3 regions of the Mesorhizobium sp. B2-4-18 genome follow, and region 1 is predicted to be linked to each of the others. Evidence: predicted binding sites of a transcription regulator. Region 1 holds the regulator's gene; each other region holds the start of a gene.
The links. Region 1 encodes PhoB, which activates phosphate uptake and scavenging genes when phosphate is short. Its sites were predicted from a motif close to TGTCATNNANCTGTCAT; they were not measured.
Positions count from the first base shown of each region.

Region 2: a site for PhoB is predicted at 6,891-6,907, ahead of FJ527_RS10420 (PhoX family phosphatase). Genes of this name have one in related genera too.
Region 3: a site for PhoB is predicted at 6,755-6,771, ahead of FJ527_RS29070 (RNA degradosome polyphosphate kinase). Genes of this name have one in related genera too.

Region 1 is NZ_VFUW01000003.1:68,125-78,536, forward strand. It holds gene FJ527_RS07390 (CHASE domain-containing protein) at 1-376, opposite strand, end outside; gene FJ527_RS07395 (ATP-binding cassette domain-containing protein) at 517-1,341, opposite strand; gene FJ527_RS07400 (sugar ABC transporter permease) at 1,352-2,701, opposite strand; gene xylF (D-xylose ABC transporter substrate-binding protein) at 2,940-3,980, opposite strand; gene FJ527_RS07410 (ROK family protein) at 4,245-5,480, shown strand; gene phoB (phosphate regulon transcriptional regulator PhoB) at 5,483-6,172, opposite strand; gene phoU (phosphate signaling complex protein PhoU) at 6,192-6,899, opposite strand; gene pstB (phosphate ABC transporter ATP-binding protein PstB) at 6,925-7,728, opposite strand; gene pstA (phosphate ABC transporter permease PstA) at 7,725-8,576, opposite strand; gene pstC (phosphate ABC transporter permease subunit PstC) at 8,580-9,563, opposite strand; gene pstS (phosphate ABC transporter substrate-binding protein PstS) at 9,630-10,412, opposite strand, start outside.
Region 2 is NZ_VFUW01000003.1:651,962-662,373, reverse strand. It holds gene FJ527_RS10445 (ABC transporter ATP-binding protein) at 50-976, shown strand; gene FJ527_RS10440 (ABC transporter permease) at 973-1,752, shown strand; gene FJ527_RS10435 (phosphatidylglycerol lysyltransferase domain-containing protein) at 1,780-2,817, opposite strand; gene FJ527_RS10430 (NAD(P)/FAD-dependent oxidoreductase) at 3,260-4,447, shown strand; gene FJ527_RS10425 (hypothetical protein) at 4,480-4,704, opposite strand; gene FJ527_RS10420 (PhoX family phosphatase) at 4,838-6,841, opposite strand; gene FJ527_RS29265 (hypothetical protein) at 7,105-7,605, shown strand; gene FJ527_RS10410 (response regulator transcription factor) at 7,738-8,400, opposite strand; gene FJ527_RS10405 (sensor histidine kinase) at 8,397-9,788, opposite strand; gene FJ527_RS10400 (hypothetical protein) at 9,957-10,298, shown strand; gene FJ527_RS10395 (phosphatase PAP2 family protein) at 10,307-10,412, shown strand, end outside.
Region 3 is NZ_VFUW01000020.1:11,985-22,396, forward strand. It holds gene FJ527_RS29035 (amino acid ABC transporter substrate-binding protein) at 103-1,131, shown strand; gene FJ527_RS29040 (amino acid ABC transporter permease) at 1,194-2,381, shown strand; gene FJ527_RS29045 (amino acid ABC transporter permease) at 2,386-3,543, shown strand; gene FJ527_RS29050 (amino acid ABC transporter ATP-binding protein) at 3,568-4,371, shown strand; gene FJ527_RS29055 (TIGR02117 family protein) at 4,490-5,155, shown strand; gene FJ527_RS29060 (FAD-dependent monooxygenase) at 5,174-6,412, opposite strand; gene FJ527_RS29065 (zinc-finger domain-containing protein) at 6,423-6,668, opposite strand; gene FJ527_RS29070 (RNA degradosome polyphosphate kinase) at 6,836-9,028, shown strand; gene ppx (exopolyphosphatase) at 9,028-10,412, shown strand, end outside.

The sequences.
Region 1 (10,412 bases):
GATAGACCGGATGACTGGCGCCGAAATCGTGGAGGGTGTCGCGTTCCACCGCTGCCTCGTCGCCCGTCCTGACCAGCCGCAGGAAGCCGATGCCTCGCAGGCCGGCGAAATTGTTGTCGACATCCAGCGCCTTGAAGAATGCCTTGAACTCGTTCTGGGAAATATCGCCGTTGCGTGCGTCGAACAGGGCCTGTGTCGAGCGCAGCAGCGACAGGTGCAGGTCGATGCGGCTCTCGATCCGGTTGAGGGCGTCATCGGCCGCCCCTTCGAACTTGATGCGGGCGGCTTCCTGCGTCGCGAAATAAGCGAACCCCGCCATGGTCATGCTGATCAGTGCAACGGCAATGAACGCGACGATTGGAAAAAGCTTCTTCAACGGATGATGCGGTCCATGAGCAAAACAGGACCTTTTATGGGCAAGTCGCCGGGCCAACACAATGGTCAGGCCACACCATCGTGATCACTGGCATATCACGTGACCGGCAACGGGGCGTGCCCGAAGCGGCCTGACCGGCCTCAGGCGGCGATCTTCAGCGCGCCCGGCCCCGGTATGGCACCTGGAGGACATTTGCCCAGGATGATCATCCCAAGCACCTCGTCCTGCGTGACGTCAGTCGTGCGGGCGGTACCGACCACCTGGCCATTCTTCATCACGCAGACACGGTCGGCCAGCTCGAACACGTCGTGGATGTCGTGGCTGATCAGGAAGATGCCGATGCCATCGGATTTGAGCTGCCTGACCAACTCGCCGACCTGGGCGGTTTCCTGGGGCCCAAGTGCCGCCGTCGGCTCGTCCATGATCAGGATGCGGGCATTGAACAGGATCGCGCGGGCGATCGCCACCGATTGCCGCTGACCGCCTGACAGCTTGATCACCGGCTCCTTGAAGCGCTGGAAGCGGGGATTGAGCCGCCCCATCACCTTGCGCGCCTCGGCCTCCATGGCGACGTCGTCGAGCGTGCCCCAGGCGGTCATCAGTTCGCGGCCGAGGAACAGGTTGGCGGCGGCATCGACATTGTCGGCCAGCGCCAGCGTCTGGTAGATCGTCTCGATACCGTATTTCTTGGCGTCGCGCGGGTTGGAAATCGCTGCCTCCTCGCCATTGACGAAGATCTGGCCCGCATCGCGTTTGTAGGCGCCGGACAGGATCTTGATCAGCGTCGACTTGCCGGCGCCGTTGTGGCCGAGCAGTGCCACGACCTCGCCGGGGAAAAGATCGATCGAGGCGTCGTCGACGGCGCGGATGCCGCCGAAGGCGATCGAGATGTTGCGCATGTCGACCAGCGGCGTGCCAGTGGGCGCAGTTGTGAGGGCCCTTACGGGAGCGGTTTTGTCAGCCATGGTCGTATCCCTAAACCCGCTTGCGATAGACGGTGTCGAGCCAGACGGCGATGACCAGCACGGCGCCGACGACGATGCTCTGCAACGGCGAATCGACACCGAGCAGCACCATGCCCGACTGCAGCGACTGCATCAGCAATGCACCGAGCATGGCGCCGATGATGGTTCCCGAGCCGCCGGCAAGCGAGGTGCCGCCGATGACGGCCGCGGCAATGACCAGCAGCTCATCCAATGTTCCCAGCACATTGGTGGACGAGTTCTGCCGGGCCGACGAAATGGCGGCGGCGATCGTGGCCAGCACGCCCATGATCATGAACACCTTCATGGTGATCCAGCGCGTGTTGATGCCGGCGAGATTGGCCGCTTCCGGATTGCCGCCGATAGCAAAGACATAACGGCCGAAACGGGTGCGGTTGGTGATGAAGGTCATGACCAGACCGACGGCGACCGCCATCAGCACCGGTATGGCGATGCCGTGGGCGATGAACAGCCCGCCCTCCGGCACGGTGTTGTTGGCGGCCGCGTACCGGTTCACGATCCCGATCGGCCATGGATAGGAGTTGGCTAGCCAGACCGCGCCCATGATGACGGCGCAGGTGACGACGCCGAGCAGCGTCTCGGCCCAGATCGGCCGCAGGGGGAAGCGGAAGCGCTTGCGCTGGACCCGCCCGTTGAACAGCGCGAACACGACGGCCAGGCAGGCGACGATGCCGACGACCCAGCTCCAGGTGGCGCCGATCGATCCGGCCGGTCCGCCGCCCATAAGCTGGAACGTGGCGTCGAGCGGTGCCACCGTCTGGCCTGACGTGACCCACCAGGCGGCGCCGCGCCAGACCAGCAGGCCACCCAGCGTGACGATGAAGGCCGGCACTTCGAGATAGGCGATGACGAAGCCCTGGAAGGCGCCGATCAAAAGCCCGAGCGCCAGACCGATGACCAGTGCCAGGACCCAGATCCATGGGTTGCCGAGTTCAAGTCCTACGAACCGAACCAGGAAATGTACCTGCGCAAAGCCCATGACCATGCCGATCAAGCCCTCGGCGGAACCGACGGACAGGTCGATGTTGCGCATGACGATGACCAGCACCATGCCGCAGGCCATGATGGCGACCGCGGACGTCTGCACCGACAGGTTCCACAGATTGCGTGGCGTGAGAAACGTGCGGCTGTCGAAATCGAGCGGATTGACGCCAAGACGCAGGCTCGAAATCACATGCAGCGCGACCCAGATCAGCAGCAGCGCGCCGATCATGCCGAGCATGCGGGTATCGATCTCGGTCGCCTTCAGGAACCGCGCGACCGCGCCGAGTTCCGACGCACGCGCCGTATCGGCCTGCGAGGTTGCGGTCGTGTCGGTCATGATGTCCTCCCAGCGGCTTGCCGCCTGACGCGGATGCCGGACCAGAGCCCAGAAGTTAGCCGCCAACGGCGGAAACACAAATCTTGTTGGGAAAACGCCGCGGCTTGGAAGCAATTCCGGGAAAAGTGCGTAGCGGTTTTTCGTCCGGAATTGCGAAAACAAGGAAATTGGAACGGCCAGTGTTCAGAACACTGACCGTTCCACGCCGCGGCGCTTCCGACTGTTCAGGCGATCAAGCTCAGTTGCAGGCCGCGACGCTGCCCGCGGCAACGCCCGTGCAGACTTCGTCCTTCTTGATCCAGCCGGCGTCGATGACGAGGTTGAGATTGTCCTTGGTGATGGCCACCGGGGTCAGGAACAGCGACTTTACGGTGTTGCCGCCAGGCGTCGTGAAGTCCTTCACGCCGGCGATGTCGGTCATCTTCTTACCGTCGGCGAGTTGCGAGGCGATCTCGGCGGCGTTCTTGCCGAGTTCGCGCGCGTCCTTCCACACGGATACGGTCTGGGTGCCGAGCGCGATGCGGTTGAGCGCGGCGTGGTCGCCGTCCTGGCCGGAGACCGGCACGGTGCCGGCGAGCCCCTGCGCCGTCAGCGCCGCGACGACGCCGCCGGCGGTGCCGTCATTGGCGGCGACCACGGCGTCGACCTTGTTGTCGTTGGCGGTGAGGAACTGTTCCATGTTCTTCTGGGCGTTGGCGGGCAGCCAGCCGTCCGTATAGGCTTCGCCGACATTCTTGATCTTGCCGCTGTCTATGGCCGCTTTCAGCACTTCCATCGAGCCCGAGAACAGGAAGTCGGCATTCGGATCGGCGCCCGAGCCCTTGATGAAGACGTAATTGCCCTCAGGCTTCACCTTGAACACTTCGCGGGCCTGCATGCGGCCGACTTCCTTGTTGTCGAAGGTCAGGTAGAAGACGTCCTTGTTCTCGACCAGGCGGTCATAGCCGACGACCGGGATGCCCTCGTCGAGCGCCTTCTGTACCGCCGGGCCGATGGCCGACGCGTCCTGCGCCAGGATGATCAGCGAATTGGCACCCTGCGAAATCAGGCTCTCGACATCGGTCAGTTGCTTGCCGGGGTTGGACTGCGCATCGGCGGAAATGTACTTGTCGCCCGCGGCCTCGATCGCCTTCTTCATGGCCGCCTCGTCGGTCTTCCAGCGCTCCTCCTGGAAGTTGGACCACGACACGCCGATGACCTTGCCCTTCGCCTGCGCGACCGACGCCAGCGTCAGCGACATGGCGACACCCGCCAGAATGGCGACTGTGAATCTCTTCATTATATCCTCCCTGCGCCCGCGTGTGGCGCGACCAAACTGGCCCTAAGGCCGGCACAAAGGCCCTATTTTTTCGAGCCTCGAAAAAACACTCGTCCATCGCCGGAACACTGTCAACATCGATTCTGACGGATTTTGAGGTGCCGGAAGCCTTTTTTCGAGCCCCGCAATAAATAAATGACAGCCCTAGCCGCTTCTGCCAGTATTCGACCCGTTGCCGGAGGTGTTCGAGGGGGCGTCAAGAACCGCGGCGACGGGGAGGAAATCATGTCGGTCGGAATCCGCCACGACGATCTGCGCCGGCGCAACCGCGCAATGGTGATTGGAGCCGTGCGCCGGGGTGGCCAGCCCTCGCGCACTGAGATCGCCGCCACCACCGCCCTGAGCCACTCGACCATATCGGCGATATCAGCCGACCTGATCGGCGAAGGTATCCTGAGCGAAGGCAAGCCGAACGAGGCCGGCTCACTGAAACGCGGCCGGCCGCAGGTGGGCCTTTGTCTCAACCCCGAGGCCGCGGCGGTCATGACCGTGGTGCTGTCGCTGAATTTCCTCTCCGTCGCCGTCATCGACTACGCCGGCCAGGTGATATCGGAGGAGCAGCGCCGGCTGGACACGCTGACCATGTCGCGCGAGGCGCTGATCGGCGAATGCGTGGCCATCGTCCGGCGCTGCCTCGAGGATCCCGACCTTGACGTCGCCAGCATCGCCCGCATCGCGCTGGCGATCCAGGGCATCACCGACACCGAGGCGCGCGCCATGCTGTGGTCGCCGATCACGCCACAGACGGACATTGCCTTCGCCGACATACTCGAAGCCGAATTCGGCATCCCCGCCACCATGGAGAACGACTGCAACATGATGGCTGTGGCGCTGCGCTGGCGCGACCCCGAGCGCTACCGCGACGACTTCATCGCCATCCTGCTCTCGCACGGCATCGGCATGGGCCTGGTGCTGAAGGGCGAGCTGTTCACCGGCACCCATTCCTCCGGCGGCGAGTTCGGCCACATGATCCATCGCCCGGGCGGCGCGCTCTGCCGCTGCGGGCGGCGCGGCTGCGTCGAGGCCTATGCCGGCAACTATGCCATCTGGCGTAATGCAGGAAAGATGGGTGAGGACGCCAAACCGGTCGACGTCAGCGACGCCGACATGCGCGCATTGGCGGCTACGGCGCGCGAAAGAGACGGACCGGAGCGCGAGGCCTATCGCAAGGCCGGCGAGGCGCTGGGCTATGGCCTTGGCAGCCTGTTCGCGCTGATCGATCCGGCGCCGGTTGCGATGGTCGGCGTCAGCGCCGCCGCCTTCGATCTGATCGAGCCGGCCTTGCGCGAGGCCATCGCCCAGACCGCCGGCGGCCAGCATTCGACGTCGATTTCCTTCGATACAGAGCCGAACGAATTGCCGCTGATCCGCGAGGGCTGCGCCATGCGCGCGCTCACCTTCGTCGACCAGGAGATTTTCGCGCCGGGCGTGCAGGTGAGATCCGGCAAGAACGTGGCCTGATCTCAATCCTCGCGAATTGCGTAGCCTGCGCCACGGATGGTGCGTATCACATCGGGCATGCGGCCATTGTTGACCGCCTTGCGCAGGCGGCCGACATGCACATCCACGGTGCGCTCGTCGATGTAGATCGTCTCGCCCCAGACATTATCGAGCAACTGGCTGCGCGAGAACACGCGGCCAGGATGGCGCATCATGAATTCGAGTAGCCGGAACTCGGTCGGTCCGAGCCGGATCTCGCTCTTCTTGCGATAGACCCGGTGCGATTCGCGGTCGAGCACGATGTCGCCGACCTTGAGCACGCTGGACAGCACTTCCGGTTTGGCGCGGCGCAGCAGCGCCTTGACCCGGGCCATGAATTCCGGCGTCGAGAACGGCTTGACCAGATAGTCGTCGGCGCCGGTCGAGAGGCCGCGCACGCGATCGCTCTCCTCGCCGCGCGCCGTCAGCATGATGATCGGCAATCGCTCCGTCTCGGGCCGCATGCGCAGGCGCCGACAGAGTTCGATGCCGGAAACCGCCGGCACCATCCAGTCGAGCACCAGCAGGTCGGGCACGTTTTCCTGGAGGCGTATCTCGGCTTCGTCGCCGCGTGTCACCACCTCGACCTGGTAACCCTCGGACTCCAGGTTGTAGCGGAGGAGCACGCCCAGCGGCTCCTCGTCCTCCACCACCATGATGCGTGGCGCGATCATCGATCGATCATCCCTGCCGTCAAGCCGCCGGCACCGACATCGCCGTCTCGTCCTGCTTCGGACGGTTGGCGGGCAGTTGCGTGCCGGTCAGCACATAATACGCATTCTCGGCGATGTTGGTCACATGGTCGCCGATGCGTTCGAGATTCTTGGCGCAGAACAAAAGATGCGTGCAAGCCGTGATGTTGCGGGGATCCTCCATCATGTAAGTCAGGAGTTCGCGGAAGACCGAAGTGTATTTGACGTCGATGCGTTCGTCGTCATTCCTGAGCTTGGCGAGGGCGGCGGCATCGCCGGCCGCATATTCCTCGACGACGCCCTGCACCTGGATCAGCACCAGCTGCGCCATGGAGTCGATGGAATGCGACAAGTCGCGCGGCGTGGCGGTGAGGCCGACCGAGCCGACGCGCTTGGCGATGTTCTTGGCAAGGTCGCCGATGCGTTCGAGATCGCCCGCCATGCGGATCGAGCCGACGACATGACGCAGATCGTCGGCCATCGGCTGGCGCTTGGCGATCAGGGTGATGGCGCGATCATCGAGTTCGCGCTGGCGCGCGTCCATGATGGCGTCGTCGGAGACGACGCGCTGTGCCAGCGCGTTGTCGGAATTCAGCAGCGCCTTGGTGGCGCCGCCGACCATCGTGCCGGCGAGATCGCCCATGTCGCTGATCAGCTTGCTGATCTGTCCGAGATCCTCGTCGAAGGCTGCGACTGTGTGTTCGGCCATGATCCTGGTCCTCGTATGCGTGAGATCAGCCGAAGCGGCCGGTGATGTAGTCCTGCGTGCGCTTCTCGCGAGGCGACGTGAAGATCTTCTCGGTCTTGTCGAATTCGACCAGCTCGCCCAGATACATGAAAGCCGTCTGCTTCGAGACGCGCGCGGCCTGCTGCATGTTGTGGGTGACGATGACGATCGTGTAGTCGGCCTGCAACTCGTCGATCAATTCCTCGATCTTGGCGGTCGACAATGGGTCGAGCGCCGAGGCCGGTTCGTCGAGCAGGATGACCTCCGGCTTGACCGCCACGGTGCGGGCGATGCAAAGCCGCTGCTGCTGGCCGCCCGACAGGCTGAGGCCGCTGGCATTGAGCTTGTCCTTGACCTCGTTCCACAGCGCGGCGCGTTTCAACGCCTGCTCGACACGGCCGTCCATCTCGGCCTTGCCGATCTTCTCATAGAGCCTGACGCCGAAGGCGATATTCTCATAGATCGACATCGGGAACGGCGTCGGCTTCTGGAACACCATGCCGATCTTGGTGCGCAACAGGTTGAGGTCCTGCGAGCGGTCGAGAACGTTCTGGCCGTCGAGCAGCACCTGACCCTCGGCGGTCTGCTTGGGGTAGAGCTCGTAGATGCGGTTGAAGACGCGCAGCAGCGTCGACTTTCCGCAACCCGACGGTCCGATGAAGGCCGTCACGCTGCGCTCGGGCAGCGACAAGGTGATGTCCTTCAGCGCCTTCGACTGGCCGTAGTAGAAATTGAGGTTCTTGACCTCGATCTTCGCCTTGGCGGCTGCCTCTGTCGCAATCGTCATGTCTGGAGACAACATCTGGCTCATTTGTCCTCTCTGCGTCCGGTCAGGCTGCGCGCAAAGATGCTGAGCGCGAGAACCGTCAATGTGATTATGAGTGCGCCGGTCCACGCCAGTTGCTGCCACTCCTCGTAAGGGCTGAGAGCGAACTGGAAGATGGTCACCGGCAGGCTGGCCATCGGCGCATTGAGATTGCTCGACCAGAACTGGTTGTTGAGCGCTGTGAAGAGTAGCGGCGCCGTCTCGCCGGAAATGCGGGCAATGGCCAACAATATGCCGGTGACGATGCCGGACATCGCCGCGCGGTAGGCCACCGAACGGATCACCACCCAGCGCGGCGCGCCAATCGCCGTGCCGGCCTCGCGCAAAGCGTTCGGCACAAGGTTGAGCATGTCCTCGGTGGTACGCACCACGACGGGAATGACCAGGATGGCCAGTGCCACGGCACCGGCGATGGCCGAGAAATGCCCCATCGGCCGTACCATCAATTCGTAGACGAACAGGCCGATGATGATTGAGGGCGCCGACAGCAGGATGTCGTTGATAAAGCGCACCACGGTGGTGAGCTTCGAAAAGCGGCCATATTCGGCCATGTAGGTGCCGGCCAGCACGCCGATCGGCGTGCCGACGACGATGCCGATAATGGTCATCACGATGCTGCCGTAGATGGCGTTGAGCAGGCCACCGGCATCACCGGGCGGCGGGGTCATTTCCGTGAACACTGAGAGCGAAACGCCCGACAGGCCCTTATAGAGCAGCGCGCCGAGGATCAGCGCCAGCCAGGCAAGGCCGATGCCGGCGGCGATGACGCAGAGCGTCATCATCACGCCGTTCTTGCGCTTGCGGCTCTGGTGAAGCGATGCGGCTGTCGACATCGGTCAGACTCCGGTACGGGCATCGATGCGCATCAGCATGTAGCGGGCGATGGCAAGGATGAGGAAGGTGATGACGAACAGGATCAGACCGAGCGCCACCAACGAGGAGGTGTAGAGATCGCCGACGGCTTCAGTGAATTCGTTGGCGATGGTTGCCGAGATCGTCGTTGCCGGCGCGAACAGCGAGGCGCTGATCCGGTGGGCGTTGCCGATGACGAAGGTGACCGCCATGGTTTCACCGAGTGCACGGCCGAGCGCAAGCATGACGCCGCCCATGATGCCGATGCGGGTGTAGGGGACGACGACCCGGCGTGTTACCTCCCAGGTCGTGCAGCCAATGCCGTAGGCGGACTCCTTCAGCACCGGCGGCACCGTATCGAACACATCCTTGGTGATCGAGGTGATGAAAGGCAGGATCATGATGGCCAGGATCATCGCCGAGGTCAGCAGGCCGATGCCATAAGGAGGCCCGGCAAACAGGCTGTTAAGGCCGGGAATGCCGTGGAACACGTTGATGATGAAAGGTTGCACTGTCGTCTGCAGGAACGGTGCCAGCACGAACAGGCCCCAGATGCCGTAGATGATCGAAGGAATGCCGGCCAGCAGTTCCACCGCCATGCCGATCGGGCGCCGAAGCGGACGCGGGCAAAGCTCGGTAAGAAAAATGGCGATGCCGATGCCGAGCGGCACAGCGATCAGGATGGCGATGGCCGAAGTGATGATGGTGCCATAGATCGGCGCCAGGGCGCCGAATTTCTCGGTGACGGGATTCCAGCTCTCGGTGGTCAGAAAGGAGAAGCCGAAGGTCGACAGTGCCTGCCAGGAACCGGCGAACAGCGAGATGGCGACGCCCCCGAGCAGCACCAGCACGAGAATGGCGGCGGCGCGGGTCAGCCCATGGAAGATCGAATCGGTCAACGCGAACCGTCTGACGGTGGCGTCGCGTGAACCTCGAATGGCTGGCAAGGCTTCGTGGGCAGCGCTCATGTCAAGCTCGGCTCTTTGTGTTGATTGAAAAGGAGCGCCGCGGGGCGGCGCTCCTCCAGAAAGATATTACTCGCCGGCGTAGACGGGCTTGCCGTCGGCCTTGATGTCGGCCTTCCACGAAGCCTTGATCAGGTCGACGACGCTATCGGGGATCGACACATAGTCGAGCGCCTTGGCGGTTTCCTTGCCGTCCTTGTAGGCCCAGGCAAAGAACTTGAGCGCTTCGCCGGTGGCTGCGGCATCGTCCGGGGTCTTGTGGATCAGCACCCAGGTCGAGGCAGCGATCGGCCAGGTGGCGTCGCCCGGCTCGTTGGTGATGATGACGTTGAAGTTCTTGGCGCCCTTGAAGTCGGCGTTCGAAGCAGCCGCGCCGAAGGATTCGAGCGACGGCTCGACGACCTTGCCGGCGGCGTTCAGCATCTTGGAGTAGGAGAGATTGTTCTGCTTGGCATAGGCATATTCGACATAGCCGATGCCGCCGTCGGTCTGCTTGACGGTGTTGGCAACGCCTTCGCTGCCCTTGGCGCCGACGCCGGTCGGCCATTCGACGGCCGTATCCGAGCCGACCTTGTCCTTCCAGTCGGGCGAGAGCTTCACGAGGTAGTCGGTGAAGTTGAAGGTCGTGCCCGAGCCGTCCGAACGATGAACGACGGCGATAGCGGTCGACGGCAGCTTAAGGTCCGGGTTCAGGGCCTTGATCGCGGCATCGTCCCAGGTGGTGATCGCGCCGAGATAGATCTGGGCCAGCGTCTTGCCGTCGAGGACGAGTTCGCCCGGCTTGATGCCCGTGAGGTTGACGATCGGCACGATGCCGCCCATCACCATCGGGAACTGCACGAGGCCGTTCTT
Region 2 (10,412 bases), 580 kb from region 1:
GACAACAGGCCTATATCAAGTCACCTCTTTCAGGCAGCCGTTTTCAACCATGCCCTCCATATTGTCCATTTCCGGGGTCTCCAAGACCTACGCCACCGGCTTCACCGCGCTCAAGGAAGTCAGCCTCGATATCCAGCGCGGCGAGATCTTCGCGCTGCTCGGCCCCAATGGCGCCGGCAAGACGACGCTGATCTCGATCGTCTGCGGCATCGTCAACCGCTCTTCGGGTACCGTGACCGTCGATGGCCATGACATCAACAAGGACTATCGCGCCGCGCGCAGCCTGATCGGGCTGGTGCCGCAGGAACTCACCATCGACGCGTTCGAGAGCGTCTGGGCGACCGTCAATTACAGCCGCGGCCTGTTCGGCAAGCCGGCCAATCCGGCCTTCGTCGAGAAGGTGCTGCGCGACCTGTCGCTTTGGGACAAGAAGGACGCCAAGGCGATCACGCTGTCGGGGGGCATGAAGCGGCGGCTGATGATCGCCAAGGCGCTGTCGCACGAGCCACGCATCCTGTTCCTCGACGAGCCGACCGCCGGCGTCGACGTCGAACTGCGCCAGGACATGTGGGCGATGGTCCGGCGGCTGCGCGAGGACGGCGTCACCATCATCCTTACCACGCACTATATCGAGGAAGCCGAGGCCATGGCCGACCGCGTCGGCGTCATCAACCGCGGCGAGATCATCCTGGTCGAGGGCAAGGCCGAACTGATGCGCAAACTCGGCCGCAAGGAGATGAGGCTGGAGCTGCGCGCGCCGCTCGGCAGCGTGCCCGACGGGCTCTCGCGCTATGCGCTCGAACTGTCGCCGGATGGCACGCAACTCACCTACACATACGACAACCAGAGCGACCGGCCGGGCGTCGCCTCGCTGATCAGGGATCTCGAGGCGGCCGGCATCCAGTTCCGCGATCTCGACACCAAGAACAGCTCGCTCGAAGAGATCTTCGTCAATCTCCTGAGGCAAGAGCCATGAACCTGCGTGCGGCCCCTAATTTTCGCGCGGTCTGGGCGATCTACCGGGTCGAGATGGCGCGTGCGTTCCGCACCGTGCTGCAGAGCATCATCTCGCCAGTCATCTCGACGTCGCTCTATTTCGTCGTCTTCGGCTCGGCCATCGGCTCGCGCATAACCGAAATCGACGGCATCGCCTACGGCGCCTTCATCGTGCCGGGACTGATCATGCTGTCGCTGTTGACGCAGTCGATCTCCAACGCCTCATTCGCCATCTATTTCCCGAAATTCGTCGGCTCGATCTACGAGCTTTTGTCGGCGCCGGTCTCTTACCTGGAGATCGTCATCGCCTATGTCGGCGGCGCCGCGACCAAGTCGATCATCCTCGGCCTGATCATCCTGGCCACCGCCTCGCTGTTCGTGCCGCTGCACATCGAACATCCGTTCTGGATGCTCGCCTTCCTGATCCTGACAGCGGTGACCTTCAGCCTTTTCGGCTTTATCATCGGCATCTGGGCGAAAAGCTTCGAGCAGCTGCAACTGGTGCCACTGCTGATCATCACCCCGCTGACCTTCCTCGGCGGCAGCTTCTATTCGATCCACATGCTGCCCGGCATCTGGAAGACGATCACGCTGTTCAACCCGGTGGTCTACCTGATCAGCGGCTTCCGCTGGAGTTTCTACGGCAAGGCCGATGTCTCGGTCGTCGTCAGCCTCGGCATGACGCTGGTGTTCCTGGCCGTCTGCATCGCGATCGTCGCCTGGATCTTCCGGACCGGCTACCGGCTGAGGAACTGACGCGGCCCTAAAGTCGTGAGAGAGGCCTCAAATGGCCTTGACCAGCCGCAGCAACCCCAGCATCTCGATGTAGGTCCCCTCGCGAAAGGCGATGTAGACCGGTTCCTCGGCGCCGTGGAAGCGGCGCTTGAATGCCGCCTGTCCCTGCAGGTTGAACCTGCGGCGGTTGACCCAGGGCGAGTCGTAGGCGCGCTGGAAGGCGTTGCGCCAGAACTCGCTTTCGGCAAATCCGCTCGGGCCGACATCGAGCAGCGGCGACAGGCCGAGCGTCACCACCGAAATGCCTTCCTCGCGAAAGCGGTCGACGGCGAATTTGGTCAGGCCGATCTCGGCATGCGGCGAGGCATCGATGTGCTTGCGCTTGAAGGCCGTGGTGTAGCCGATCACCTTGCCGTCGGCGAACATCGGATCGAAATCGAGCAAGGCGACGAGGTCGCCATCGGGGCCGTGCAGCACGAAACGGCGCATATCGGTGCCGAGCTGATCGTAAAACGGTCGGTTGAGGAAACCCATCTCCCATCGCTTGACGATACGGTCGCCGCGCCAGTTTTGAGACAGCCGGGAGATCTCGTCGAGGTGGATCGTGCGTTTGTCCTCCTCGAACGAAAAGCCCTTCTTCAGCAGCCAGCGCTCGGAATAACGCACCGTTTCGTTGCGCTTGCCGGAAAAATCATGGTCGGGCAGAGCGAGGCGCGTGTCGATGCCCAGCCGGTTGATCTTGTAGCCAAGGCCGGCAAGGACCTGGGCGGTCTGTTCGCCGATCTGCACGAACCACGGGCCGCCAGCGCTCTCGACGAAGCGTCTGATGTAATCGGGCCGCCGATCCGGCGCCGCCACCGGATCGCCGAGCGCGAAATGATGCCTCATCTTGGTGCCGAAGGCGATGTAACCGTCGGCATCGCCAAAATAGGAAAGCTTGCTTTGCACGGCGGTGGAATAAGCGAGCGAGAAGTCGCCATGACGGCGCACCAGCGCCAGCCGTTCGACATGCGTCAGCGCCCGGCGCTCGACCTTGGGCGAGGCCCCCTCGAGGAGGTTGTCGAAATAGATCCGCAAGGAGGGCATGGTCGAGATTCCGCGTGCCGTCCATGGCGCGACGTGTCCGACGACACGCAAGACGCGCCATGGCGTCTTGATTTTTCGCAAGGTAGCCGAAATCGGGTTGCCGGTTTCGAATGCCCGCGTCCGTGACGAGATCCGCCAGCCCCCGGACCTCGAATCAATCACTTTGCCGCGACCTGATTATCGCCGATGCCGCGGATATGCCATATAGGGCTGGATGTATTCGGACGGAAGCGGGTAATGCGCTCCATGTCGTGGTTTTGACGCGGTGCCGCGACCGGCTGTTTCCGCCGGGCGGAAATGCTCCAGACGCGAAGCCGCCTCGGCGCGGGACCATCGAAAATCGGCATCGAGTTGCCGTTCGGGTCCTGCGCGCGATCAAACTGTTACAGCGGCCTGCGAGCCTTCAGGGGCCGCCGCGAGCGCGAATGGGGTTCGAGAGTGAATGGCTGATACGACAAGCAGATCGATGGTGGAGCAGGCGGTGACGGTCGAGCCGGCGATCGTCGTTGGCGCCGGCGCCGCCGGGCTGGCCGTCGCGAGGGCCTTGATGAAGGCCGGCGTGGCGACGGCGATCCTGGAGAAGGAAAGCCGGCTGGCCGAGCCCTGGCGCCGGCGCCACGAGCAGCTGCACCTCAACACCCACCGCGATCTCTCGGCACTGCCTGGCCTTGCCTATCCCAAGGGCACCCCTGCCTTTCCGCACCGGGACGTCGTCATCCGCCATATGAACGATTTCCATGAGGCGAACCGTTTGCCGGTGGAGTTTGGCGTTTCCGTCGAGTCCATCACGTTCAGGGGCGATCACTGGGTCGTGCGCACCAGCGCCGGCTCGCGCCTGGCGCGCCATGTCGTTGTCGCCACCGGCCGCGACCGGGAACCCTTCACGCCGCAGTGGACGGGCATGCAGGCGTTTGCGGGCCGGATCATCCACTCGGCGGATTTTGGCGATGCCCAGGCCTATGCGGGCAAGAAGGTGCTGGTTGTCGGCGCCGGCAATTCGGGCTTCGACGCACTCAATCATCTGGCCGGTGTCGATACCGCCGCTGTCTGGCTGTCGGCCCGCAACGGCCCCGCCCTTTTGCCCAAGCGCGTCGGCAAGATCGCCGTGCACCGCCTCTCGCCGCTCATGGCGCGCCTGCCGCTGCGCGTCGCCGATGCGGTGATGGCGGTGACGCAGCGCCTGGTGTTCGGCGATCTCACCAAATTCGGCGTGCCGCCCGCGCCCGCGGGCGGCGCCAGCCGCCTGACCTCGGACTATACCGCGATCGCCGCCGACGATGGCGCCGTCGATGCCATCAAATCGGGCAGGATCGTGGTGGTGCCCGGGGTACGGGAGTTCACCCGCGACGGCGTCATCCTGGCCAATGGCAGCCTGATCGCTCCCGACATCGTCATTGCGGCGACGGGCTACCGCACTGGGCTGGAGCGGATGGTCGGCAATCTCGGCGTGCTCGACGAGAAGGGCGTTCCGCTCTTCAACGGCGGCCAGGCCGATCCGAAACTGCCCGGCCTGTGGTTCACCGGCATGCGGCCGAGCATCCGCGGCTGCTTTGCCAATGCCGGCATATTGGCCAAAGCGATAGCTGCGCGGATCGCCGGCTCATCCCGCCCCTCCGGCGCCACACGCTGAGCGACCGCATAGGACAACATTTGCCGTCGGCGTCACGCCGATTTCGGCTCCAGCCGCCGGAAACCGACAGCCTCGGTCAGCATCTCCTCGTCGACCATGCCGGCATTGTAGAGGGCCAGCAAGGTGAGCGCCAATTCACGCGCCTCGACGGATTCGGGATGCGCTTGCCGTCGGCGGCAGGCCTCGTCGAAGACACGTTGCAAGGTGGCCACTTCGTCAGGTTTGAGCAGGCCACGGTCGTAGATCGACTTGGGCATGGCGATGATCTCCTGATCGCGATCTAGGGCGCCAAATGTAAATTGCCAATCTTTCCCGAGGCTTGAATATGATATCGCACAAAAGAGAGGCCCCGGATCGCCGGAGCCCCTCTCATTTTTGTCTCGCCCGACCTCAGACGGCGATCTTGCCGCCACCCTGTTTGGTGATGGCGACCACCGCCGGCCGCACCGGCATGTCGGGCCTGAAATCGGGCCAGCGGGTCGACAGGTCCTCATAATAGGAGGGCCGGCCGAACGCTTCCCAATCCTCGCCGCCGTCACCCGGATGCTGGACGGCGACAAAGGCGGTCTGGTCGTCCGGCGCAAACAGCGGGCCGCACATTTCGGCGCCGATCGGCACGCGGAAGAACAGCTTCGAGGTCGCCCGCGCCGATCCTTCCGTGTCCACCGCCCACAGGCCGTCCGTGCGGCCGGTGGCCTTCGGGCCCTGGCCATCGGTGGCGACCCACAGGCGCCCGGCCGAATCGACCGCGCAATTGTCGGGCATGCCGAACCAGCCATGGGCCGTCGTCGCGGTGGAGAAGGTGGCGCCGACGGCGGCCACCGACGGGTCGCCGCATTTCAGCAGCACTTCCCACTTGCCTTTGGCGGCGGCGAAATCGCCCTCGTCCTCGACGATTTCGATGATGTGGCCGAAGGCGTTTTCGGCACGCGGGTTGGCGGCGTCGACCTGATCGGCCTTGCGCTTGGAATTGTTGGTCAGCATGACATAGACCTTGCCGTTGCTGGCATTGGGCTGGATGTCTTCGGGCCGGTCCATCTTGGTGGCGCCAAGCAGGTCGGCGGCGCGGCGTGTCTCGATCAGCACGTCGGCCTGGCCGGCAAAACCGTTTTCCGCCGTCAGCGGCCCCTGGCCGAACACGATCGGCATCCATTCGACCGAGCCGTCCTCCGCGAATTTGGCGACATGCAGCGTGCCGTCGTCGAGCAGATCCTTGTTGGCCGCGCGGTCGCCGGCGTTGAACATGCCCTTGGTGACGAACTTGTAGACATAGTCGAAGCGCTCGTCGTCGCCGAGATAGAAGACGACGCGGCCATCCTTGGCGACGATCGATTCGGCGCCCTCATGCTTGAAGCGGCCCATGGCGGTGCGCTTGCGCGGCACCGAGGCCGGGTCGTTGACATCGACCTCGACGATCCAGCCGAAGCGGTTGGGCTCGTTCGGCTCCTTGGCCAGGTTGAAGCGGTCATAGTGCGCGCCCCATTCATAGGCGCCTTCCGGAATGCCGAGGCGCTTGTAGTTGGCGGCCTCCTTGTGGCCCTCCGGCAGCTCGCCGGAGAAATAGCCATGGATGTTCTCCTCGGACATCACATACGTGCCCCAGGGCGTGACCCCGCCGGCGCAATTGTTGATGGTGCCGAACACCTTGACGCCGGACGGGTCGGCATTGGTCTTGACGCGGTCATGGCCGGCAACCGGGCCCGACAGCGCCATCTCGGTGTTTGCGGTGATGCGGCGGTTGAGCTTGCCGTCGCGAATCACCCGCCATTTGCCGCCATCCTTGCGGATCTCGACGATGGTGCCGCCATGGGCGGCCATCTCGACATCGACCTGCTCTTTCGAGAGCGGCGCCACCTCGGCCGACTTCTTGCCGTCCTTCTCGACAATCTTGACGATGCCTGGGAACATCAGATGCGGGTTGGTGTATTCGTGGTTGACCACCAGCAAGCCATGCTCGGCCGAGCCATCGAGCGGGATGTAACCGACATAGTCGTTGTTGTAGCCGAACTGCTTGGCCTGGGCTTGCGCCGACTGCTTCGTCGGGTCGAATTCCGGCGAATCGGCAAACAGCGGATCGCCCCAGCGCAGCAAAACGTCGGCGTCGTAGCCCGGCGCGACGTGGTGCTTATCGTCGATACCGGCCTCCAGCTCGTCGAATTTGAACGCTGAGCCTTCCGCGGCGCGGGCATCGTCGGCGGCGATCATGGCCAGCGGGCTGACGGTGGCGGCGATCGCCGAAACGGCAAGCGAACCCTTGAGGAAGCCACGGCGCGAGAACCGCGCAGCGATGATCTCGCCCATGGTGCGGTTCTCGCTGGGATTGTTGGCCGGGCCTTCGTTTTCCTCGAGCAGGCTGGTGCGGAATCGGGCGTCGGGGGAGCGATGTTCGGTCATGGGAACCTCTGGTGGGTTTTGCCTGGAGCTTCCGGCTTACAGTCGGCTGATCACATTTTCGTGACATGGTATCTCCGCTGCCGCTCGCTCACGAGACCGATTTTTCACGCCTCGCCTGGGACTTTGGTCCAAGCTTGCGCCTGCAAAGGTCCTGGGGGACAAACGCAACGGTCGGAGGTCGCTTCCGGTCACCACGTCTTTCGGCGATGTTGTTGCACTGCAACGTTGGGGTGGGCGCGCCGGCTCAATCGACGGAGATCAGTATGCGTGGATCGATCACGGCCCGTTGTTGCCGTCTGGCTCTCAGATCGGCGGCCGTCCTGGCGCTGACCATCGCTCCCTATGGAATCGTCTTCCATGGCTTCGTGCCTGGAATCGATGCCGCGACCGCACATGCCGACAAGGGTGGCAACGGCGGTGGCGGTGGGAACGGCGGTGGCGGTGGGAATGGCGGTGGCGGTAACAGCGGTGGCGGTGGCGGCAACAGCGGCAATGGAGGAAACAGCGGCAACGGCAATAGCGGTAACAGCGGCGGCGGGAATAGCGGAAAGGGTAAGGGCCAGGGCAACCAGAGCACAAGCCATGTCAACGCCACGACCGGCGACACGGTCGACGTGGACGGCAACAAGATTACAGTTCAGCACCCTGACGGCTTGACGGAAAAGATCGAGAACGGCCGCTTCAGCATGAAGGATAAGCTCGGCCGCACGATCATCGATCGCCGTGCCACACCGGCCGACGCCAGCCGTCTCAAGGCGCTATGAATTTCGACCCTTTGAATTTCGGCCCTATGAATTTCGCCTTGTGAAGCTGGTCAACAGGCAACGACCAGTTTCACACGTCACCTCCGCCGCCCCCCGGCGGAGGTGACCTCGTTTCGCGGCGTTCCGCGACGGCTACGAACGGTCCCTGTCGCGGTCGCGAAACTCGCGCATGATGAGGGCCGCTTCAGTACGATTTCGCACGTTGAGTTTCGACAGCACCCCCGTCATGTGATGCTTGACGGTCTTCTCCTGCAGCTCCAGGCGTAAGGCGACTTCCTTGTTGCTCAGTCCCTCCGCCACCAGCCGCAGGATTTCGGTCTGCCGGCCGGTGAGTTGCCGCAGCCGGTCCGCCACGCCGTTGGCGGGCTGCAAGGACTGCACGTCGGAAAGCAGCCGGGCCGACAGCATCGGCGAAAGATAGCTTTCGCCGGCCGCCACGTTGCGCAGGATATCGGCAAGCGCACGCGATCCGACGCCTTTGAGGACATAGCCGAGCACCCCGGCGTTCAAGGCCTTGGTCACATCGGCATTCGCCTCTGAAACGGTCAGCATGACGATCTTCTGGGCGGGATGGTCGGCAAGGATGCTGGCAACCGCGGCCAGGCCGCCGCCCGGCATTGAAATGTCGATGAGCAATATGTCGGGCTGCATGGTCGAGGCGATGCGCTCCGCGTCCTGCGCGGTCGCACCTTCGCCGACCATCTCGAAGCCGCCGATCTCCGACAGGCTGCGCGTCACGCCTTCGCGGAACAGCGGATGATCGTCGACAATGGCAATGCGGATGGTGCCGATCATGCTTGCTCCTCGACCGAAAGACGGATCACCAGCTTCGTGCCTTTCGGCCCTGTGAGTGTTTCGAATTGGCCGCCAATGCTTTCAACCCGCTCCCTGAGGCCGGCAAGGCCCAACCCCTCGGCCCGCGCCGGATCGAAGCCCGGTCCGCCGTCCGATACTTCAACGAAAAGCCTACCATTTTTCATGCCTGCACGCACCGCCTGATCCTTGCCCCGTCCGTGGCGGTAGGCATTGTTCAGCCCCTCCTGCACGAAACGATAGATGCTGATCTTCTCAGAAGCGCCGGGCTCCGGCAAATGTCTCGGCATCGTAAGCGTCACCGATGTGCCCGTCCGGCGCTCATGCTCCTCGACGGCCAGCCGCAGCACGTCCGCCGCCGCCGCCGTTTCTATCTGCGGCAGGACCAGGCCGGTGCAGATGCCGCGTATCTCGCGCATCGCATCCTCCAGCGTCTTGCGGATCATGGCGATTTCGGTCGAGCGGCCTTCGCTGCCATGCCCGTCGCCGGTAAACACCGGACTGTCCATGCGCAGCGCGGCCAGCGCCACGAGCTGGGCAGGGCCGTCATGCAGGTCGGCGCCGATCCGGCGCAGATATCTTTCGTTGAGCGCGGTGGCGCGGCGGGACGCCCGCTGCACACGATGCCGCAAGGCGCTGTTCTGTGTCACCAGGCCCTGCAGCTCCGACACCTGGCGGCGCAGCGCCCCGCGCTGGTCGTCGATAATGCGGCTGCCGCGCAGGACGATGCCCGACAGAAGCAGGAATGCCGTCAAGGTGGTGCCGGCCACGACCAGCCAGCTCGACAGCAGGGCGGAAGCCAGGGTAGCCTTGAAATCGCTGGCGACCTCGTAGAATTCGGTGACGGCGACCACTTCGCCGGACCAGGGCTCGCGCACTGGATTGTAGATCTCGAGCAACGGCACACCCGCGGCCCGCTCCTTGTCTTCGTTCTCGTCGAACGTATCGAACTGGGCAACGACGCTGCCCTGGAAGGCAGAACGCAGATTGTCGTTCAGGTCGAAGCGGCGACCCGTCAAAGCCGAGTCCTTCGCATAGAGGATCGTGCCGTCGCGGCGCCAGAGCCTGAAGGATGCCAGGCGTTTGCCGAGCGCGCCCTGGCCGAGCGTCTCGTCGAGCGCCTGCTTGACGGATGCGCTGAGCTCCTCGCTCTTGCGCAGGTCGGGCAGCAGCGGCGCAATCACGCTGTCGACATAGAGCGCCGTCGTGGCGGCCGAATTGCGAGTGACGCCGTCCCGGATCTGCGTCGTCACCCAGGTCCCGACGATCACCATGACGACCAGCAGCCCAAAACCGCCGGCAACGACGAATTGCAGGGCAAGGGAAAGCTCGCTCCAGCGCCGCGCCAAGTTCTGAAAAATACGAATCATGAACCCCTGACCGCCCCTCTATCGACAGGCTGGGCGATTCCGGCACATTGAGCTTCAGTCTCGTCGTTGCCAAGACCCTCGTTTGAACGACGTCGCTTGACGTTCCGGCACGCTTCGGAAACAAGGTCGGCGATATCAGGCAAAGGGCGCTTCGAGGGGGACGGGACGTTGAGTTTTTCGGGACTTCTGCAGCTCGGCTTTTCGACGGTGATCTTCCTCCTGGCGGCGACCGCCGCCAAGCAATGGGGGCTGGCGCCCAGCCTCGGCAAGATCCTGCTGACGCTGGCGCTCTATTCGCTGGGCAATCTGATCATGCTGCGGTTGATCCGCGAGTTCGGCATGTCGGTATCGTTCAGCCTCTCGGCGGTGATCCAGCTGGTTTCGGTCAATGTCGTTGCGCTGGTGTTCTTCGGCGAGCGCGTCAACGCGTTGCAGGCGGCCGGCATCGCGCTGGCAATCGCGGCCGTGGCGCTGATCACGTTGGGGCCCTATCTGCAAGGGCGGATGTAACGGTGCCGATGAAGAACGCCGCGAAAGCTCTGCTCAACCGGGTCGAATTCCCGGTGCTGCTGGCCGGCCTGGTCATCGCCGGGGGGCTGTGGGCGTTCGAGGAATTGATGGAGG
Region 3 (10,412 bases), on a different contig from region 1:
TTTGCGATGCGGGGTTTCGGGAATGGGCCGGGATGGGAGCTGCGTTCACAAGGGAAAAAAGATCAGGGTTTGCCTGAAAAAACAGAAAAGGGTCTGTGGGTTATGAAACACATTGCTATCGGCATTCTTGGCGCCGCCACGCTCGGACTGATGGCGTCGGCCGCGTCGGCCGGCACGCTTGACACCGTCAAGGCGAAGGGCTTCATCCAGTGCGGCGTCTCGACCGGTCTGGCCGGCTTCTCCGCGCCGGACGACAAGGGCGACTGGCAAGGCATCGACGCCGATTTCTGTCGCGCGGTTGCCGCCGCCGTCTTCGGTGATGGCACCAAGGTCAAGTTCACGCCGCTCAGCGCCAAGGAACGGTTTACCGCGCTGCAGTCCGGCGAGGTCGACATCCTCTCGCGCAACACCACCTGGACGATCAACCGCGATACCGCGCTCGGCCTGAATTTCATCGGCACGACCTACTATGACGGCCAGGGCTTCATGATCAACGCCAAGAAGCTGCCGGGCGTCAATTCGGCGCTGCAGCTTTCGGGCGCCGCCGTCTGCGTGCAGAGCGGCACGACCACCGAGCTCAACCTCGCCGACTACTTCAAGGCGAACAAGATGGAGTACAATCCGGTCGTCTTCGAGAAGCTCGAAGAGGTCAATGCCGCTTATGATGCCGGCCGCTGCGACGTCTACACCACCGACCAGTCGGGCCTTTACGGCATTCGCTTGACGCTCGGCTCGCCGGCCGATCACGTCGTGCTGCCCGAGATCATCTCGAAAGAGCCGCTCGGACCCGCCGTTCGCCAGGGCGACGACCAGTGGTACCACATCGTCAAGTGGACCTATTTCGCTCTGCTCGACGCCGAGGAGCTCGGCATCACCAAGGCCAATGTCGACGAGATGAAAAACTCCGCCAGCCCGGAGATCAAGCGTGTGCTCGGCCAGGAAGCAGACACCAAGATCGGCACCGACCTCGGCGTCTCCAACGACTGGGTCGTCAACATCGTCAAGGCCACCGGCAACTACGGCGAAATGTTCGACCGCAATGTCGGCTCCGGCAGCCCGCTCAAGATTGCGCGTGGCATCAATGCGCTATGGACCAAGGGCGGCCTGCAATACGCGCCGCCGATCCGCTGATCGAAATGTGATCCGGAAGGCAGGCTCCTGCCTTCCGGTTTCTCTTTCACAGGGGACGTGACATGGCATCGCAGGAAATCCTACGCGAGGAGCCGAGCCGCGGCTCCTTCGTCAATGACCCGAGAATTCGCAGTCTCTTCTTTCAGACGCTGGTCGTCATCGTTCTGTTCGGGTCCGTCTGGTGGATCGTGCAGAACGTCATCGACAATCTGCAGCGCCTGCACATCGCCTCCGGCTTCGGCTTCCTCAAGGGGCGCGCCGGCTTCGATATCTCGGACACGCCGATCGCCTATACGTCGGACTCGACCTATGGCCGCGCCATCGTCGTCGGCCTGATCAACACCATCATCGTTGCCGTCGCCGGCATCATCACCGCCACCATCATCGGCTTCGTCATCGGCATCGGCCGCCTGTCGCAGAACTGGCTGATCCAGAAGATCTGCACGGTTTACGTCGAGATTTTCCGCAACATCCCGCCGCTGCTGGTCATCTTCTTCTGGTATTCGGGCGTGCTCGCCGTGCTGCCGGCGCCGCGCGATTCCTATCATCTGCCCTTCGGCTCCTTCCTCAACCAGCGCGGCTTCTATTTTCCGCGCCCGGTCTGGGGCGACGGCTCCTGGCTGATCCTGGTCGCCCTTGTCGTGGGCGTCGCAATGTCATGGTTCGTCGCCCGCAGGGCGCGTCAGCGGCAGATGGCGACGGGCCAGCAATTTCCGGTGTTCTGGACCTCCGCCGCGCTGATCGTCGGCCTGCCGCTGCTGGCTTACGTGCTGAGCGGCTTTCCGCTGAGCTTTGACTTGCCCAAACAATCGACCTTCAACCTGACCGGCGGCTTCCAGGTCAAACCGGAATTCCTTTCGCTCTATCTGGCGCTGTCCTGCTACACGGCGGCCTTCATCGCCGAAATCGTGCGCGCCGGCATCAGGGGCGTTAGCAAGGGCCAGACCGAGGCGGCGGCCGCGCTTGGCCTGCGATCCGGTTCGATCCTGCGGCTGGTCGTGGTGCCGCAGGCCATGCGCATCGTCATCCCGCCGCTGACCAGCCAGTATCTCAACCTGACCAAGAACTCCTCGCTGGCGATCGCCATTGGTTATCCCGACCTGACGGCAACGGCCGGCACGGTTCTGAACCAGACCGGACAAGCGGTCGAGGGCGTGCTGATCATGATGATCGCCTATCTCATACTCAGCCTGGTGACCTCGGCCGTCATGAACGTGGTCAACGCCAGGATGGCGCTGGTGGAGAGGTAGGACCATGCAGGAACACGATCTGTCCTGGGTGCGCACCGAAATGGCGCTGGCGCAGCCCGCGCCGGCGAGCGTCAGCGGCCCCGTCGCCTGGGTGCGCAAGAACCTGATCGGCTCGGTCGGCGACACCATCCTCACCATCCTCGGCATCGTCATCGTCGCCTGGGTTCTGCCGCAGGTCATCAACTGGGCGTTCATTAACGCACAGTGGACCGGACCGGACCGCACGGTCTGCGCGACCGTCGCGCAAGGCGGCATTCAGCCCGATGGCTGGAGCGGAGCCTGCTGGGCTTTCGTCAACGCCAAGTTCGGCCAGTTCATGTTCGGCACCTATCCGGTCGAGGAGCGCTGGCGGCCGATCCTGGTCGCCATCCTGTTCGTGGCGCTGCTGGTGCCGATGCTGATGCCGCGTGTGCCGCGCAAGGGGTTGAACGCGATCCTGCTTTTCCTGGTGCTGCCGATCGTTTCCTTCTTCCTGCTGGTCGGCGGCGTATTCGGCCTGCCGCATGTCGAAACCTCGCGCTGGGGCGGGCTGCTGATCACGCTGAGTCTGTCCTTCGTCGGCATCGCCGTATCGCTGCCGCTGGGCACCGTGCTGGCGCTCGGGCGGCGCTCGAAGATGCCGATCATCAAGATGCTGTGCATTATCTTCATCGAAGCCGTGCGCGGCATACCGCTGATCACCGTCCTGTTTTTCGTCAGCGTCATGCTGCCGCTGTTCCTGCCGGCCGGCGTCACTTTCGACAAGTATCTGAGGGCGCTGATCGGCGTGTCGCTGTTTGCGGCGGCTTATATGGCCGAAGTGGTGCGCGGCGGCCTGCAGGCGATCCCCAAGGGCCAGTATGAAGGCGCCGATTCGCTCGGCCTCGGCTACTGGCAGAAGATGAGCTTGATCGTGTTGCCGCAGGCGCTGAAGCTGGTCATACCCGGCATCGTCAACACCTTCATCGGCATGTTCAAGGACACCAGCCTGGTCCTCATCATTTCGATGTTCGACCTGCTCGGCATCGTCAAGCAGAACTTCTCCGACGCCAACTGGGCCACGGCGCAGACCGCGAAATCCGGTCTTGTGTTCGCCGCCTTCGTCTTCTGGCTGTTCTGCTTCGGCATGTCGCGCTATTCAATGTACACGGAACGCCGGCTCGACACCGGCTACAAACGCTAACAAAAGAACAAGGGGACCCCAGCCATGGCCACCGAAAATGCCGTCAGCGCGGAAGAGATCAAGGTCAACGCCGCCAAGATGCATATCTCGACCACCGATGTCGCCATCGACATCATCGCCATGCATAAATGGTACGGCGAGTTCCATGTGCTGAAGGACATCAACCTCAAGGTGATGCGCGGCGAGCGCATCGTCATTTGCGGACCGTCCGGGTCGGGCAAGTCGACCATGATTCGCTGCATCAACCGGCTGGAAGAGCACCAGAAGGGCAAGATCATCGTCGACGGCAAGGAACTCACCAACGATCTGAAAAAGATCGACGAGGTGCGCCGCGAGGTCGGCATGGTGTTCCAGCACTTCAACCTGTTCCCGCATCTGACCATCCTCGAGAATTGCACGCTGGCGCCGATCTGGGTGCGCAAGACGCCGAAGAAGCAGGCCGAGGAAATCGCCATGCATTTCCTCAAGCGCGTGAAGATCCCCGAGCAGGCCAACAAATATCCGGGCCAGCTTTCCGGCGGCCAGCAGCAGCGCGTGGCGATCGCCCGCTCGCTGTGCATGAACCCGCGCATCATGCTGTTCGACGAGCCGACCTCAGCGCTCGACCCCGAAATGATCAAGGAAGTGCTGGAAACCATGGTGGGGCTGGCCGAGGAAGGCATGACCATGCTGTGCGTCACCCACGAGATGGGCTTTGCACGGAAAGTCGCCAACCGGGTGATCTTCATGGATCAGGGCCAGATCGTCGAGCAGAACACGCCGGCCGAGTTCTTCGACCATCCCCGCCACGAACGCACGAAGCTGTTCCTGTCGCAGATCCTGCACTGAGCGGATTGACGCCAAGTCGAGAAAGCCCGGTCGCGCCACGGCCGGGCTTTTTAGTGTCTGGCCGATCCGATAAATGATCTTCTTCATTGAGCCGCGACGGAATCGCGAAGCCGCACCGATGAGAAAACTCCTGCGTTTCCTGGCCATTCTGGTTGCAGCACTGGTGCTCGCCGTGTCGCTCGGCACGCTGGTGCCGCGGCCGCTCTGGCCGGCAGCCGCAGCGGGCGAGGGCATCCGGCACATATTGGTGCTGAAAAATCCGATCCACACCGACATCGCCATTCCCGTGGACGACGAGGTGCGCCGGCGCTTTCGTTTCCTTGCCGATGTCGGCCTGCCATCGGACGCGCCCGAAGTGCGCTACCTCGTCTTCGGCTGGGGTGGGCGCGCCTTCTACCTGGAAACGCCGACATGGTCGCAATTGAAGGCGCTGCCCGCGTTCAAGGCTTTGACGCTCGATGCGTCGGTGATGCATGTCGCCGTCGCCGGCAATATTCCCGAGCCGCACCCCGATGTCGCCGGCTTCGACGTGGGCGAAGACCGTTTTGCCGCATTGCTTGATTTCATCGAAGCGAGCTTTCAAGAGGGGCCGAACGGTCCGATCGTCATCGACAATGCCGCCTACTCCAATTTCGATCGCTTTTATGAGGCCAATGGCCATTTCAACGCGCTGATCGGTTGCAACACCTGGACGGCGGCGGCACTGCGCGCTGCCGGCCTGCGCACCGGCTGGTGGAACCCGCTGCCGGTTTCGCTTGGGCTGTCGATGCGGCTGTATAATTAGCTTTGCCGCGGGCTCCTTTCAGCGACGGGTGATCCGCTGCTGCTCCCACCCGTAAAGCCAGTCCAGATCGGCTGCGAGCTTCTCTCCCGGTCGTGCCGCCAGAAACAGATTGCGGGCCAACGCCACCGGGCCTCGGGCATGCCAGGCAAGCCGGTTGAGCGCGCCGCGACGGATGACCTTGGCGATGCGCGACCGCCGCAGGTTCTCCCAGATGACGAGGCTTTGCGTCAGGTCGCCAGGGAAGTCGGCGATCAAATCGGCAAGCGTAGCCGCGTCCTCGATCGCCATGGCAGCACCTTGCGCCGCGAACGGCGTCATGGCATGCGCGGCGTCGCCGATTAGCGCGATGCCTTCGGGCATGGTCCAGCGTCGCTGTTCGACCGTGTGGATAGGAAAGGCGGTCCACGGGCCAGCGAGTTCCACCAAACGCGCCAGCGCCGGCGCGGAGCGGCGCATGGCGCCTGAAAGGATGGCGGGATCGGCGTGGCGTGACCACCCGTCGGCGATGCGCTCGCCCCGGGTGAAGGCGGCAAGGTTGAAGGCGCTACCCCTGCTCACGGGGTAGGCGACCAAATGAAAGCCGGGATGCAGGAAGGTGGTGACGCAGTCAGGGGAGCCGATCGCGGTGAAGGCTCGCCCCGCCTCGTTGTCTGCGCTCACCGTCGCCCGCCAAGCCAGTTCGCCGGAGAAATGGCTGTTCGCCAAGCCGGCTCCGCTGCCTGGACTGGCAAACCTCCGCACCGCTGACCAGACGCCATCGGCGCCGACCAGCAGAGATCCTTGGGTATCGATGACCTTGCGGCCGACCCCGTCTGTTGTGGTGATAACGAACGAACCGGAGGCCACGCTGCTGATCTGCGCGCCGGTGGTGAGATGGATGTCGGGCAGTTGCGCAACGCGCGCCATCAGGGCGTCTTGCAGATCCGCCCGGTGCGCCACGAGATAGGGCGCCCCCCAGCGTTCCTCGCCGGCTCCGCCAAGCGGCACACGTGCCAGTTGGCGCAGGCTCGCGGCGTCCTTCAGCACCACGGCTTCCGGCTGGACGGCATTGGCAAGAAGCGTGTCGAGCACGCCAAGCTGGCGAAGGATGCGGGTCGCGTTAGGAGAGAGCTGGATGCCGGCGCCCGCCGCTTCGAGACGCTGCGCCTGTTCGAACACCCTCACGGAATAGCCGCGTTCGGCAAAGGCAATCGCCGCTGTCAGCCCGGCGATGCCAGCCCCGGCGATCATGACCTGCCGGGACCGCGTCGAGCTCATGATCGGAAGGTCAGGCGGCCTGGTCGATGTAGAGGCAGCCCGCCGGCAGCGTTTCGGTCGCCTTCAGCTTCGGCGAATAGCGATAGAGGGTCGAGCAGTAGGGGCAGACTTTCTCATTGTCGTCGCCCATGTCGAGAAAAACATGCGGATGGTCGAAAGGCGGGTTGGCGCCCGTGCACATGAATTCCTTGACTCCGATGTCGATCGCCGGGTGGCCCGCATCGTTCTGGAAATGGGGAATGGAACCGCCTGCCATCGTCGTCTCCTTAACGCAGTCTCTCTGCATCTGGATCATATCAAGTCTGTTTGCAAGTTCGATGAAATCAAACTGTCGCAAAAGCCTGTCAGAGAACTGTCGCAAAAGCCTGCCACAGGATAAGTTAAGCCGGTTAACCGGCTGAGGCGCGCGGAAGAGCAGGAATCATGAACGAACTGAAGCCGGTACAGAGCGAATTCAACAATGTCTTGGCAGCGAGCCCGGAAGGCAATCCGGACCGCTTCGTCAACCGCGAATTCTCCTGGCTGCAGTTCAATCGCCGCGTTCTCGAGGAATCGCTGAACACCCATCACCCGCTGCTGGAGCGCGTCCGCTTCCTGTCGATCTCGGCCGCCAATCTCGACGAGTTCTTCATGGTGCGCGTCGCCGGCCTTGCCGGCCAGGTGCGCGAGGGCATCGTGCTGAAGAGCCCGGACGGACGCACTCCCGAACAGCAGCTCGAACAATTGCTGCGTGAGGTCGAGCGGCTGCAGGAGGACCAGCAGAAGAGCCTGTCGGCCCTCACGGTGCTGCTCAACAAGGAAGGCATCGAAAGCATCACCCGCGACGCGCTGACAAAGGACGAGAAGGTCTGGCTGGAAGACCATTTCCAGGAGCAGGTGTTTCCCGTGCTGACCCCGCTGTCGATCGACCCGGCGCATCCGTTCCCGTTCATTCCCAATCTCGGCTTCTCGATGGCGCTGCAACTTCGCCATCGCAAGAATGGCGAGGAGATGAGCGCGCTCTTGCGCCTGCCAGTGGCGCTGAAGCGCTTCATCCGCCTGCCGGACCGCAAGCACCATGTCCGCTTCATTCCGCTGGAGGAGGCGGTCGGCCTCTACATCGGCAAGCTCTTCCCCGGCTACGAGGTCAAGGGTTCCGGCACGTTCCGCATCATTCGTGACAGCGACATCGAGGTCGAAGAGGAATCGGAAGATCTCGTGCGCCTGTTCGAAACGGCGCTGAAGCGCCGCCGCCGCGGCTCCGTCATCCGCATCGAATTCGACAAGCTGATGCCTGGGGAATTGCGCGATTTTGTCGCCGGCGAGCTTGGCGTCTCGTCGAGCCGCATCAGCGTGCTCACCGGGCCGCTGGCGCTCAGCCAGATCTCCGAGATCGTCTCCGTTCCGCGCGACGACCTCAAATTCATCCCCTACAACCCACGTTTTCCCGAGCGCATCCGCGAGCATGGCGGCGACTGTTTCGCCGCCATTCGCGAGAAAGACATCGTCGTCCATCACCCCTATGAGTCGTTCGACGTGGTGGTGCAGTTCCTGCGCCAGGCGATGGCCGACCCCGAAGTGGTGGCGATCAAGCAGACGCTCTATCGCACCTCCAACGACAGCCCGATCGTGCGTGCTCTGGTCGACGCGGCCGAAGCCGGCAAGTCGGTAACGGCGCTGGTCGAGCTCAAGGCGCGTTTCGATGAGGAGGCCAACATTCGCTGGGCGCGCGATCTCGAACGCGCCGGCGTGCAGGTCGTGTTCGGGTTCCTGGAACTCAAGACCCACGCCAAGATGTCGCTGGTGGTGCGGCGCGAGGACGGCAAGCTGCGCAATTACGTCCATCTCGGCACCGGCAACTACCACCCGGTCACCGCGCGCATCTACACCGACCTGTCCTTCTTCACCACCGATCCGACGATCGCCCGCGACGTCGCCCAATTGTTCAATTTCATCACCGGCTATGCCGAGCCGACCGCCGAGATGCGGCTGGCGATCTCGCCGTTCACGCTGAGGAACCGCATCCTTCAGCACATTTCGGACGAGGTCACCCATGCGTTGGAGGGACGGCCGGCGCGTATCTGGATGAAGATGAACGCGCTCGTCGATCCCATCATCATCGACGCGCTCTACGATGCCAGCCGCGCCGGAGTGGAGATCGACCTCGTCGTGCGCGGCATCTGCTGCCTGCGGCCGCAGGTGCCGGGCCTGTCGGAGAACATCAGGGTCAAGTCGATCGTCGGCCGTTTCCTGGAGCACAGCCGCATCTATTGCTTCGGCAACGGTCATGGCCTTCCGTCGGACGAGGCGATCGTCTACATCTCCTCGGCCGACCTCATGCCGCGCAATCTCGACCGCCGCGTCGAGACCATGGTGCCGATCACCAATCCAACTGTGCATGAACAGATTCTGGGTCAGATCATGCTGGGCAACATCATGGACAATCAGCAAAGTTTCGACGTATTGGCTGATGGGACCTCCCGGCGCGTGGTGCTGGAGGAGGGCGAGGAACCGTTCAACGCGCAGGAATATTTCATGACCAATCCGAGCCTGTCGGGACGGGGTGACGCGCTGAAATCGCATGCGCCCAAGCGAATCGCCCAGTTCAAGCGCCGCAAGAAGAACGCTGCCACCTGATGCTGTCCAATTCCCAGGGCCGGCTGCAGGACCGCCGACCGCTGTCCATCATCGACATCGGCTCCAATTCGATCCGTCTTGTCGTCTATGAGGGGCTGGCGCGCTCGCCGACCATGCTGTTCAACGAAAAGATGCTGGCCGGCCTCGGCCGCGGCATCGTGTCGACGGGGAAGCTGGACCCCGAGGGGGTGGCGCGCTCGATGGAGGAGTTTCGCCGTTTCCGAGCGCTCTCCGACCAGGCAGGCGCCGAACACATGTACGTGCTGGCAACCGCCGCCGCCCGCGAGGCGATCAACGGTCCCGATTTCATCCATCGTGCCGAGGATGTGCTCAAGACCGAAATCCGTGTGCTCTCCGGCCGCCAGGAAGCGCATTATTCAGCGCTCGGCGTCATCTCCGGCTTCCACCCGGCCAACGGGATTGCCGGCGACCTTGGCGGCGGCAGCCTGGAGCTTATAGACATTGATGGCGAGGCGATCGGCGACGGCATCACGCTGCCGCTCGGCGGCCTGCGCCTGCAGGACATGGCGAAGAACTCGCTCGTCCAGGCGCAGAAGATCGCGCGCCAGGAACTGGCCCGGGCCAAGCTCTTGAAGGGCGGACAAGGCAGGACTTTCTACGCTGTTGGCGGCACCTGGCGAAACCTCGCCAGGCTGCATATGGAGATGAACAACTACCCGCTCGGCGTCATGCACCACTACGAAATATCGGCCGAAAGCGCTCAGAATTTCCTCAAGCAGGTGGCCAGGGGCGAAGTCGAAAAGGTGAGGGGTATCGAGGGCGTCTCCAAGAACCGCCGCTCGCTGCTGCCCTATGGCGCTCTCGTGCTGCAGGAGATCATGACGGCGATGCAGCCGTCCAGGATCGTCGTTTCGGCGCAAGGCGTGCGTGAGGGTTTCCTCTATTCGCTGCTCGACGCGGCCGAGCAGAAGGCCGATCCGCTGATCTCGGCCGCCGAGGAACTCGCGCTTTTGCGCTCGCGTTCGGTCCATCACGCGCATGACCTGGTCGAATGGACCGGCAAGGCCTTCAAGGCGTTCGGCATCGACGAGACGGAAGACGAAGCGCGCTATCGCCATGCCGCCTGCCTGCTCGCCGATATCGGCTGGCGCGCTCATCCGGAATATCGCGGCAAGCAGTCGCTCAACATCATTGCGCATGCATCGTTCATCGGTGTCGATCATCCCGGCCGCGCCTACCTGGCGCTGACCAACGCCTACCGTCACGATGGCGTCTTCAATGAATTGGTGGCGCCCGAAATCAGGGCGTTGGCGCCGCCGCGCCTGCTGGAGCGCGCCCGCGTACTGGCAGCGATGATGCGCGTGGTGTATCTGCTGACGGCCGCGATGCCCGGCATCATGCCGAGGCTGAAATGGGAAAGCCG